Regions from separate parts of the Streptomyces sp. TM32 genome, predicted to be linked through region 3. Evidence: riboswitches for the same ligand, from Rfam matches in the RefSeq annotation. Region 3 holds a riboswitch; each other region holds the start of a gene.
What was found. A riboswitch is a leader RNA that binds a small molecule or an ion and turns the genes downstream of it on or off. The one in region 3 is predicted to bind thiamine pyrophosphate.

Region 1 (3,228 bases), on a different contig from region 3:
CAGCCGGGACCCGAAGGTGGTGCCGGCGAGGGTGAACGGGTCGGCAGCGGTCGTGGCGGGAGCGGCTTCCCGCTGGGTGGCGATATCGGTCATGCGGGTCAGCCTCCTTGGACGGCGGTGAGAACCTCGACGCGGTCGCCGTCGCCGAGCGGGGTGGTGGGCCACTGGGCACGCGGCACCACGAGGTCGTTGACCGCCGCGGCCACCCCGGAGGACGCCGGGGTCAGGGTCGCGACCAGCCGGTCGAGGGTGAGCCCGCCGGCGATCTCGCGGGCCTCGCCGTTGACGGACACGGACACGGTGGGGGCGCTCATACGGGCTGCTCCTGGGGGGTACGGGTGCGCGCCGGCCCCGGGGCGGCGAGGGGAGTCCCCCCGTGCTGACCGGGCGTGGCGGAGAAGCGCGCGGGGGAGAAGGGGCGGGCCACGTCCGGCAGGCTCCCGGTGGCCAGCGACTCGGCCATCGCGTCACCGGTGACCGGTGTCAGCAGCACCCCGTTGCGGAAGTGGCCGCAGGCCAGTTGCAGGCCGGGCAGCGCGGTCGGGCCGAGCAGCGGGGCGTTGTCGGGGGAGCCGGGGCGCAGCCCGGCGCAGGTCTCGACGAGCGGCAGCTCGGTGATGCCCGGGACCAGCTCGTGCGCGTCCCGCAGCAGCTCGTAGACCCCGCCCGCGGTCACCGTGGTGTCCCAGCCCAGCTCCTCGCTGGTGGCGCCGACGACCAGTTCGCCGCTCGCCCGCGGTACCAGGTAGAGCGGCCCGCCGCGGACGACGGCCCGTACGGTGCGCGACAGGAAGGCGGGGCTCCCGGCCGGCACCTGCGGCAGCCGCAGCCGCAGCACCTGTCCCTTGACCGGCCGCACCGGCGGCAGCACCTCGGCGGGGACGCCGGCGAGACGACCGCTCTCGCTGCCCGCGGCCAGCACGACCTGACCGGCCGACAGCCGTGTCCCGTCGGCGAGTTCGGCACCGGTGGCCCGTCCGCCGGCGACCGTCAGCCGGGCGGCGCGGCTGCGGTGGAAGTCCACTCCGGCGCGCTCGCAGGCGACGAGCAGGGCGCTCACCAGCCGGCGCGGATCGACCTGGTGGTCGCCGTCCACCCGCAGCCCGCCGCGTACCCCGGGGGCCAGCATCGGCTCCAGACGGCGGCACTCGCGCCCGGTCAGCCACTGCGAGTCCAGTCCCGAGCGGATCTGCAGGGCGTGCAGCTCGCGCAGGTGCGCGCGGTCGTCGGCGTCCAGCGCGACGGCCAGGGTGCCGCACCGCCGGTAGCCGATCCGCTGCCCGCCGGCCTCCTCCAGCTCCTGGGTGAACTCGGGGTAGCGCCGTGCCGAGGCGAGATTGAGCCCCAACAGGGTCTGCTCGCCGTAGTGGAGCTCGGTGACCGCGGCCAGCATGCCGGCCGCGACCCGGGCCGCGCCGCCACCGGGCGCCGGATCGGCCACCGCGACGGACATTCCGCGGCCGGCCGCCCGCCAGGCGGTGACCAGACCGATGAGGCCGCCGCCGAGCACGAGCACGTCCGGCCTCCTGGCGGACGACTGCGACGGTGCGGCAGATGGTGGCATGGGCATCCAGCCCCTCCCTTCGCCGGCATGACCCGGATCAGGTTCGTACGGTCGGAGGCCGGCCAGCCTCCCTCTCAGCCCGGTGCGTCCGGGCTCCCGCGAGTGCGTGTGGCCGTCAGCCTAATACGGGGCCGCGACGCGCCGTAAGGTGCCGCCTCCGGCGCGCCCACGGGCCCGCGGACCGCGCCGGGCGAGTGTGACGCTGTGTCAGAGATCTCCTTGCGCGCTGCTGCGGACGGCCCCGCCCACCGTCCTAGAGTGATCAGGTGAGCGAGCAGAGCAAGTCCTCCCAGGCCCCTGACCGCACGCCGCGCGTCGTGATCGTCGGCGCGGGAATCGCGGGTGTGCAGACCGCCGTCGCCCTGCGCGAACAAGGGTGGCGCGACGCGATCACGCTCCTCGGCGACGAGCCCCACCAGCCCTACGACCGCCCGCCGCTGTCCAAGGCGGTGCTGCTGGGCAAGGCCGAAGGCTCCACCTTCGACGTCGACTTCGCCGGGCTCGGCATCGACCTCCGCCTCAACCGCCCGGTCACCGGCCTGGTGCCGGAGGCCCGCCAGGTCGAGACGGCCGACGGCCCGATCTCCTACGACCACGCGGTCCTCGCGACCGGCGCCGCCCCGATCATGCTGCCCGGCAGCGAGGGACTACCCGGCGTCCATCTGCTGCGCACCCTCGACGACGCCGAGCGGCTGCGGCCGGTGCTCGCCGCCCAGCACGAGATCGTGGTCGTCGGGGCCGGCTGGATCGGAGCCGAGTTCGCGACCGCGGCACGGGAAGCGGGCTGTGCGGTCACCGTCGTCGAGGCCGCCGACCGCCCGCTGGCCGGCGCCCTGCCGCCCGAAGTGGCCACCCACATGACCGGCTGGTACGCGGACGCCGGCGCCGAGCTGCGCACCGGTGCCCGGGTCGCGTCCGTCACGCCCGGCGCGGTCACCCTGGAGGACGGCACGACGCTGCCCGCCGACGCGGTGGTCGTCGGGATCGGCGCCCGGCCTGCGACCGGCTGGCTGGCCGGCTCGGGCGTCGAGGTGTCCCCGCAGGACGGCTCCGTCCTGGCCGACGGCCGCCTGCGCACCTCCGTGCCCGATGTCTACGCGGTCGGCGACTGCGCCTCCTTCCCCTCGGCCCGCTACGGCGGCCGGCTGCTCATCCACCACTGGGACAACGCCCTTCAGGGCCCCCGCACGGTCGCCGAGAACATCGCCCGCGGCGGCACGGAAGGGCTGGTCTACGACCCCGTCCCGTACTTCTGGTCGGAGCAGTTCGGCCGGTTCGTGCAGTACGCGGGCCACCACGTCGACGCCGACGAACTGGTGTGGCGCGGCGACCCGACCGGGGCCGCCTGGTCGGTGCTCTGGCTGCGCAGTGCGGAGAGCCCGGGCGAAGCGCAGCCGGATCGGGGCGGTGGCGGGCGAGGGGCGGGAAGGCTCGTCGCGCTGCTGGCCGTGGGGCGCCCGCGCGACCTGGCTCAGGGGCGCAAGCTCATCGAGCGGGGGGTCGTCCTGGACCGGGAGCGGGCCGCGAACGCCTCCGTACCGCTGAAGGCCGCGGCGCTGTAGCGGGGGCGCGCAACGGTCGCGGACGGCAGCCGGCCGTCACCCTCCGGTGTGCAGCAGGCCCCCGACGGCGACGCCCGGCTACCGGCTGTCAGTGCGAGGTGG
Region 2 (3,228 bases), on a different contig from region 3:
GTCGGGATACGGCTCTCGGGTGAGGTGCTCCGGCGGGGGACGTAGCGGGTGGGGTCGTCGTCCGGCGTGGCCGCGCACCGGAACTGGCCACGCTGTCCGGGCGGGAACACAGGAGGTTTCCCCGCCCGGACAGCGCGACCGGCGAGGCCGGGTCAGTCGGCCAGCGGCAGGTACACCCGGTTCCCTGCGGCGGCGAACTCCTTGGACTTCTCCAGCATCCCCGCCTCGACCTCCTCGGGCGTCGCGTCCGCTTCCCCGCCGAACTGCTCGGTGATGCTCCGACTGATCTTCATCGAGCAGAACTTCGGCCCGCACATCGAGCAGAAGTGCGCCGTCTTCGCCGGCTCGGCAGGCAGCGTCGCGTCGTGGAAGGCACGGGCCGTGTCCGGGTCGAGAGCCAGGTTGAACTGGTCCTCCCAGCGGAACTCGAAGCGTGCGTCGGAGAGCGCGTCATCCCATTCCTGGGCGCCCGGGTGGCCCTTGGCCAGGTCCGCCGCATGGGCCGCGATCTTGTACGTGATCACGCCGGTCTTGACGTCGTCGCGGTCCGGCAGACCCAGGTGCTCCTTGGGCGTGACGTAACAGAGCATCGCGGTGCCCCACCAGGCGATCATCGCCGCGCCGATACCGGAGGTGATGTGGTCGTAGGCGGGCGCGATGTCGGTGGTCAGCGGGCCGAGAGTGTAGAACGGCGCCTCTTCGCAGATCTCCTGCTGGAGGTCGATGTTCTCCTTGATCTTGTGCATCGGGACATGCCCGGGGCCCTCGATCATCGTCTGCACGCCGTGCCGCTTGGCGACGGTGTTCAGCTCGCCGAGCGTCCGCAGCTCCGCGAACTGCGCCTCGTCGTTGGCGTCCGCGATGGAGCCGGGGCGCAGACCGTCACCGAGTGAGTAGGTGACGTCGTAGGAGGCGAGGATCTCGCAGAGCTCCTCGAAGTGCGTGTAGAGGAACGACTCCTTGTGGTGCGCCAGGCACCAGGCCGCCATGATCGAGCCGCCGCGGGAGACGATGCCGGTCTTACGGCGGGCCGTGAGCGGGACGTAACGGAGCAGCACGCCGGCGTGCACCGTCATGTAGTCCACGCCCTGTTCGGCCTGCTCGATGACGGTGTCCTTGTAGATCTCCCAGGTCAGCTCCTCGGCCTTGCCGTCGACCTTCTCCAGCGCCTGGTAGAGGGGGACGGTGCCGATGGGGACGGGGGAGTTGCGCAGCACCCACTCGCGGGTGGTGTGGATGTTGCGGCCGGTGGAGAGGTCCATGACCGTGTCGGCGCCCCAGCGGGTCGCCCAGGTCATCTTCTCCACCTCCTCCTCGATGGAGGAGGTGACCGCCGAATTACCGATGTTGGCGTTCACCTTCACCAGGAAGTTCTTGCCGATGATCATCGGCTCGATCTCCGGGTGGTTGATGTTCGACGGCAGCACCGCGCGCCCGGCCGCGATCTCGTCGCGCACGAACTCGGGGGTGACCTTCTCGCGGACCGCGACGTACTCCATCTCCGCGGTGATCTCCCCGCGCCGCGCATAGGCGAGCTGGGTGACCGCGGCGCCGTCGCGGCCACGGCGCGGCTGTCGGGGGCGGCCCGGGAAGACCGCGTCGAGGTTCTTGAGGCCGCCGCGCGGGGAGGTGTGCTTGAGGCCGTCGTCCTCCGGACGCATGGGGCGGCCCGCGTACTCCTCGGTGTCGCCGCGGCCGATGATCCAGTTCTCCCGCAGCGGCGCCAGGCCGCGGCGGACATCGGTTTCGATATTGGGGTCGGTGTATGGCCCTGACGTGTCGTAGAGCGTCACGTCCTTGCCATTGGTGAGATGCACCCGTCGCACCGGAACCCGAAGGTCCGGGCGCGATCCGGAGACATAGCCCTTGTGCCAGCCGATCTGCGGCTCGTTGCCGTCGCCGGCACCGTTTTCGGGCGTGCGTGCATCCTGCAGAGTCATATGACCCAACTCCCTACGCCGGCATTACCCGGTAACAGGTTCGGCGGTCGACGCAGCGGCTTCCGTCCATGGGCGTTTCACGTGAAACGCCGCTGGGACGAAGGTCAGCGCCCTCTCAGCCCGGTGCTCCGAGCTCCCGCGATTGCAAAGGTGTCACCACGGTAGCGGCCAGTCCGCCACGGTGAACAGGGGGCCCGGATTTCTTGCGATGATCGGGCGGTGCCTCCTCACGGGTCCCACCACCATTCCGCGCCGCACTCCCACGGCCACTCCCACGGCCACGGTCCTGCCGCGCCCGTCTCCCGGCATCTGCGCAGAGTCATCGCGGCGGTGCTGATCCCCTTCGCCGCCGCGGTTGCCGTCGGTCTGCTCGTGCTCTGGCCCGGCGGTGCACCACCCCACAAACCGTCCGGTGTCGGCTTCGACCAGCCCACCGAGCGGGCCAGAGTGACCAAAGTGGCGGAGGTGAACTGCGCGGACGTCCATGCCGAGCAGCAACCCCAGCCGCCGTCGCCGGGCGGGCAACCACCGACCGGGGGAGCGGACAAGGGCAAGCCCTGTCAGCAGGCGACGATCGAGGTCACCACGGGGGAGAACGCCGGGCGCACCTTCAAGACGGTGGTCACGCCGGACGCCCTGCGCCACTACACCACCGGCCAGGACGTGGTGGTGTCGTACTCCCCCAAGGCACCGAAGGAACTGCAGTACGCGGTCAGCGACGTCGACCGGTCGGTCCCGATGTGGGTGCTGGCGGCGATCTTTGCCCTCGCGGTGGTGCTCGTCGGCCGGCTGCGCGGCGTCCTCGCGCTGGTGGCGCTGGCGGCCAGCTTCGTGGTCCTGACGCTGTTCATCCTCCCGGCGATCCTGCAGGGCTCCAACCCGCTGGTGGTGGCGGTGGTGGGGGGCAGCGCGATCATGCTGATCGCGCTGTATCTGTGCCATGGGCTGACGGCTCGCACGTCGGTGGCCGTGCTCGGCACCCTGGCGTCACTGCTGTTGATCGGGCTGCTCGGGTCGGTGTTCATCAACTGGGCGCTGCTGACCGGCAATACGGACGACACCACCGGACTGGTGCACGGCCTCTTCCCGGACATCGAGATCCGCGGCCTGCTGCTGGCGGGGATCATCATCGGATCGCTCGGTGTGCTCGACGATGTGACCGTGACACAGACCGCCGCGGTCTGGGAGCTCAAGGAGGCGGACCCGTCGGCCGGCTGGCGCAAGCTGTACGGCGCCGCGATGCGGATCGGCCGGGATCACATCGCGTCCGTCGTCAACACCCTCGTGC
Region 3 (3,228 bases):
TCGACTGCGCGCGCAACAAGCGACGCGCCGCCCGCTGTCAGCGGGCGGCGCGTCGAGACGTAGGGCAACCGTCACGGGGCGGGCCTGTGAGACCGGGCCCCATCGGGCAGGCCGGCTCTCAGCGCCTGTGGCGGAACCCCTCGTCGTGGAAGCGATGGTGGTGAACATCGCCGTTGATGCAGGTGTTCCCGAAGGCCGGATTCAGCGCAGAGACGATGTTGATGGTGTTCCCGCAGACGTTGATCGGGATGTGGATCGGCACCTGGACGTTGTTGCCGGAGACGATGCCCGGGGACCCGACCGCGCCGCCGCCCGCATGGGCGTCGGCCGAGGCCACGCCGGCCATGCCTGTGACGGCCACCCCGGCAGCGACGGTTGCCACGAGTGCCTTCGCGATACGCGACATGCTCTCTCGTCCTTTCACGTATGACGTCAGATCACGCTCCCGCCCATGAGATACGGCAGGGGCTCGGATCAACGCGCGAATGACCGATATGTCGCGTAATGCTCACCGGACAGGTGAATGCGCGGAGTGCGTGCGGCCCTGGCGGTGCGACCGGGCCGTGCAAGCCGGGCCGACGAAGACGAAGGGCATCCGAGGGTGATCGTTGCCTCACCGCTCCCACCTGGGTCGGGTCAGATGATCTGCCACACTGGACCCACCATGCCTGCACCCGGAGAACTTACTTTCGTTGCGCCGCGCGGGGCCAAGAAGCCGCCGCGGCACCTTGCTGATCTCACTCCTGACGAGCGTCGCGAAGCGGTGGCCGCGATCGGGGAGAAGCCGTTCCGCGCCAAGCAGTTGTCGCAGCACTACTTTGCCCGTTATGCGCATGATCCGGCGCAGTGGACGGACATCCCGGCGGCGGCGCGCGAGAAGCTGGCGGGCGCGCTGCTGCCGGAGCTGATGAAGGTCGTGCGGCACATCTCGTGCGATGACGACACGACCCGCAAGACGCTGTGGAAGTTGCATGACGGGACGCTCGTCGAGTCGGTGCTGATGCGCTACCCGGACCGGGTCACCATGTGCATCTCCTCGCAGGCCGGCTGCGGAATGAACTGTCCGTTCTGTGCGACGGGGCAGGCGGGGCTGGACCGGAATCTGTCGACCGCCGAGATCGTGCACCAGATCGTCGACGGGATGCGTGCGCTGCGCGACGGCGAGGTGCCCGGCGGGCCGGCGCGGCTGTCCAACATCGTCTTCATGGGGATGGGGGAGCCGCTCGCCAACTACAAGCGGGTGGTCGGGGCGATCCGGCGGCTGACGGATCCCGAGCCGGACGGGCTGGGGCTGTCGCAGCGGGGGATCACCGTTTCCACGGTCGGGCTGGTGCCGGCGATGCTGCGGTTCGCCGACGAGGGCTTCAAGTGCCGGCTGGCCGTGTCGCTGCACGCCCCGGACGATGAGCTGCGGGACACGCTCGTCCCCGTCAACACGCGCTGGAAGGTGCGTGAGGTGCTGGACGCGGCGTGGGAGTACGCGGAGAAGTCCGGGCGGCGGATTTCGATCGAGTACGCGCTGATCCGGGACATCAACGACCAGGCGTGGCGCGGTGACCTGCTGGGCCGGCTGCTGAAGGGCAAGCGCGTCCATGTGAACCTCATTCCGCTGAACCCGACTCCCGGGTCGAAGTGGACCGCCTCGCGTCCGGAGGACGAGCTGGCGTTCGTGCGGGCCATCGAGGCGCACGGGGTGCCGGTGACCGTCCGTGACACCCGTGGTCAGGAGATCGACGGCGCCTGCGGGCAGCTCGCGGCCTCGGAACGCTGACCGCTCGCTGGTACTGTGTGATCGAACAAATGCACATTCCGACAGGGGAGCGCCACAGCGCTGAGAGTGCGGAAGCGCCGTAGTCCTACGGTGCCCGCAGACCCTTGAACCTCGCCCGGGTCATGCCGGGTAGGAAGTTCGGTCGTCACTCATGCTGTTGTGCCCTGCCCGAAGTTCCCTCCGTATGTCCGCGGATGTACGGAGGGAACTTCGGGCAGGGCCGCGTCTCGTCCTGGTCAGCCAGGAGGACATTCAGTGAGCACCACCACAAGGATCACCGCGGCAGGGCTTGCCGCTGCCATGGGCATGACCGCGCTGACCGCCTGCGGTACGTCGGGGGGCGACAGCGCGGACGCCAAGACCGTCACGCTGGTCAGCCATGACTCGTTCCTCATGTCCAAGTCCGTGCAGGCCGCGTTCGAGAAGCAGAGCGGCTACAAGATCCGGTTCCTCAAGGGCGGGGACGCCGGCAAGGCCGTGAACCAGGCGATCCTGTCCAAGGACAATCCGCAGGGCGATGTGTTCTTCGGCATCGACAACACCCTGCTCTCGCGGGGTCTGGACGAGGACCTCTTCAGCCCGTACGAGGCCAAGGGCCTCTCGCACGTCCCGGCCGATCTGCAGCTGGACAAGGCCCGGCACCGCGTCACCCCGCTCGACTACGGCGACATCTGCGTCAATTACGACCGCGGCTACTTCGCCCGGCACAAGATCGCGCCGCCGAAGACCTTCGACGATCTGATCAAGCCCCGGTACAAGGGGCTGCTCGTCACGGAGAACTCGGCGACCTCCTCGCCGGGGCTCGCCTTCCAGCTCGCCACCGTCGCCGCGTACGGCAATGGGGGCACCTCCCGGACGAAGTCTGGGGGAGGCTGGGGCAACTACTGGAAGAAGCTCAAGGCCAATGGCGTCGAGGTCGTCGACGGCTGGGAGCAGGCCTACAACCAGCGCTTCTCGGGGTCCGCGGCGAGCAAGGGCAAGGGGGACAAGCCGCTGGTGGTCTCCTACGCCTCCAGCCCGCCGGCCGAGGTGCTCGGGAAGAAGCCCGCGCCCCGGCAGGCACCGACCGGCGTCGCCACCGGCACCTGCTTCCGGCAGATCGAATTCGGCGGCCTGCTGAAGGGCGCGAAGAACGAAAAGGGCGGCAAGGCGCTGCTGGACTTCCTGCTGAGCAGGCAGTTCCAGGAGGACGAGCCGCTGCAGATGTTCGTCAACCCGGCCCGTGCGGACGCCAAGGTGCCGGAGCTGTTCACGAAGTACGGCGCCACGATCGACAAGCCGGCGACGCTGGATCCGGAGACGATCAGCAAGAACCGCGAACAGTGGATCAAGCAGTGGTCCTCGCTCGTTCTGAAGTAGCCCGCACCCGCGGCCGCGGGCCCGCGAAGGGGACGGCGGTGCGGCTGGGCCTGATGGCCGTGCCGCTCGCCTTCTTCGCGCTGTTCTTCGCCTATCCC

Region 1: linked by a shared signal. The riboswitch ahead of thiO (glycine oxidase ThiO) and the one ahead of EST92_RS16640 (thiamine ABC transporter substrate-binding protein) in region 3 are both predicted to bind thiamine pyrophosphate.
Region 2: linked by a shared signal. The riboswitch ahead of thiC (phosphomethylpyrimidine synthase ThiC) and the one ahead of EST92_RS16640 (thiamine ABC transporter substrate-binding protein) in region 3 are both predicted to bind thiamine pyrophosphate.

The regions. Positions count from the first base shown of each region.
Region 1 is NZ_SDIG01000179.1:908-4,135, forward strand. Features, by position in the region: gene EST92_RS27295 (thiazole synthase) at 1-93, opposite strand, end outside; gene thiS (sulfur carrier protein ThiS) at 99-314, opposite strand; gene thiO (glycine oxidase ThiO) at 311-1,564, opposite strand; TPP riboswitch at 1,562-1,674, opposite strand; gene EST92_RS27310 (FAD-dependent oxidoreductase) at 1,831-3,126, shown strand.
Region 2 is NZ_SDIG01000006.1:3-3,230, forward strand. Features, by position in the region: gene thiC (phosphomethylpyrimidine synthase ThiC) at 153-1,940, opposite strand; TPP riboswitch at 1,934-2,090, opposite strand; gene EST92_RS02570 (YibE/F family protein) at 2,160-3,228, shown strand, end outside.
Region 3 is NZ_SDIG01000066.1:19,918-23,145, reverse strand. Features, by position in the region: gene EST92_RS16650 (chaplin) at 119-406, opposite strand; gene rlmN (23S rRNA (adenine(2503)-C(2))-methyltransferase RlmN) at 665-1,771, shown strand; TPP riboswitch at 1,805-1,925, shown strand; gene EST92_RS16640 (thiamine ABC transporter substrate-binding protein) at 2,027-3,130, shown strand; gene EST92_RS16635 (iron ABC transporter permease) at 3,184-3,228, shown strand, end outside.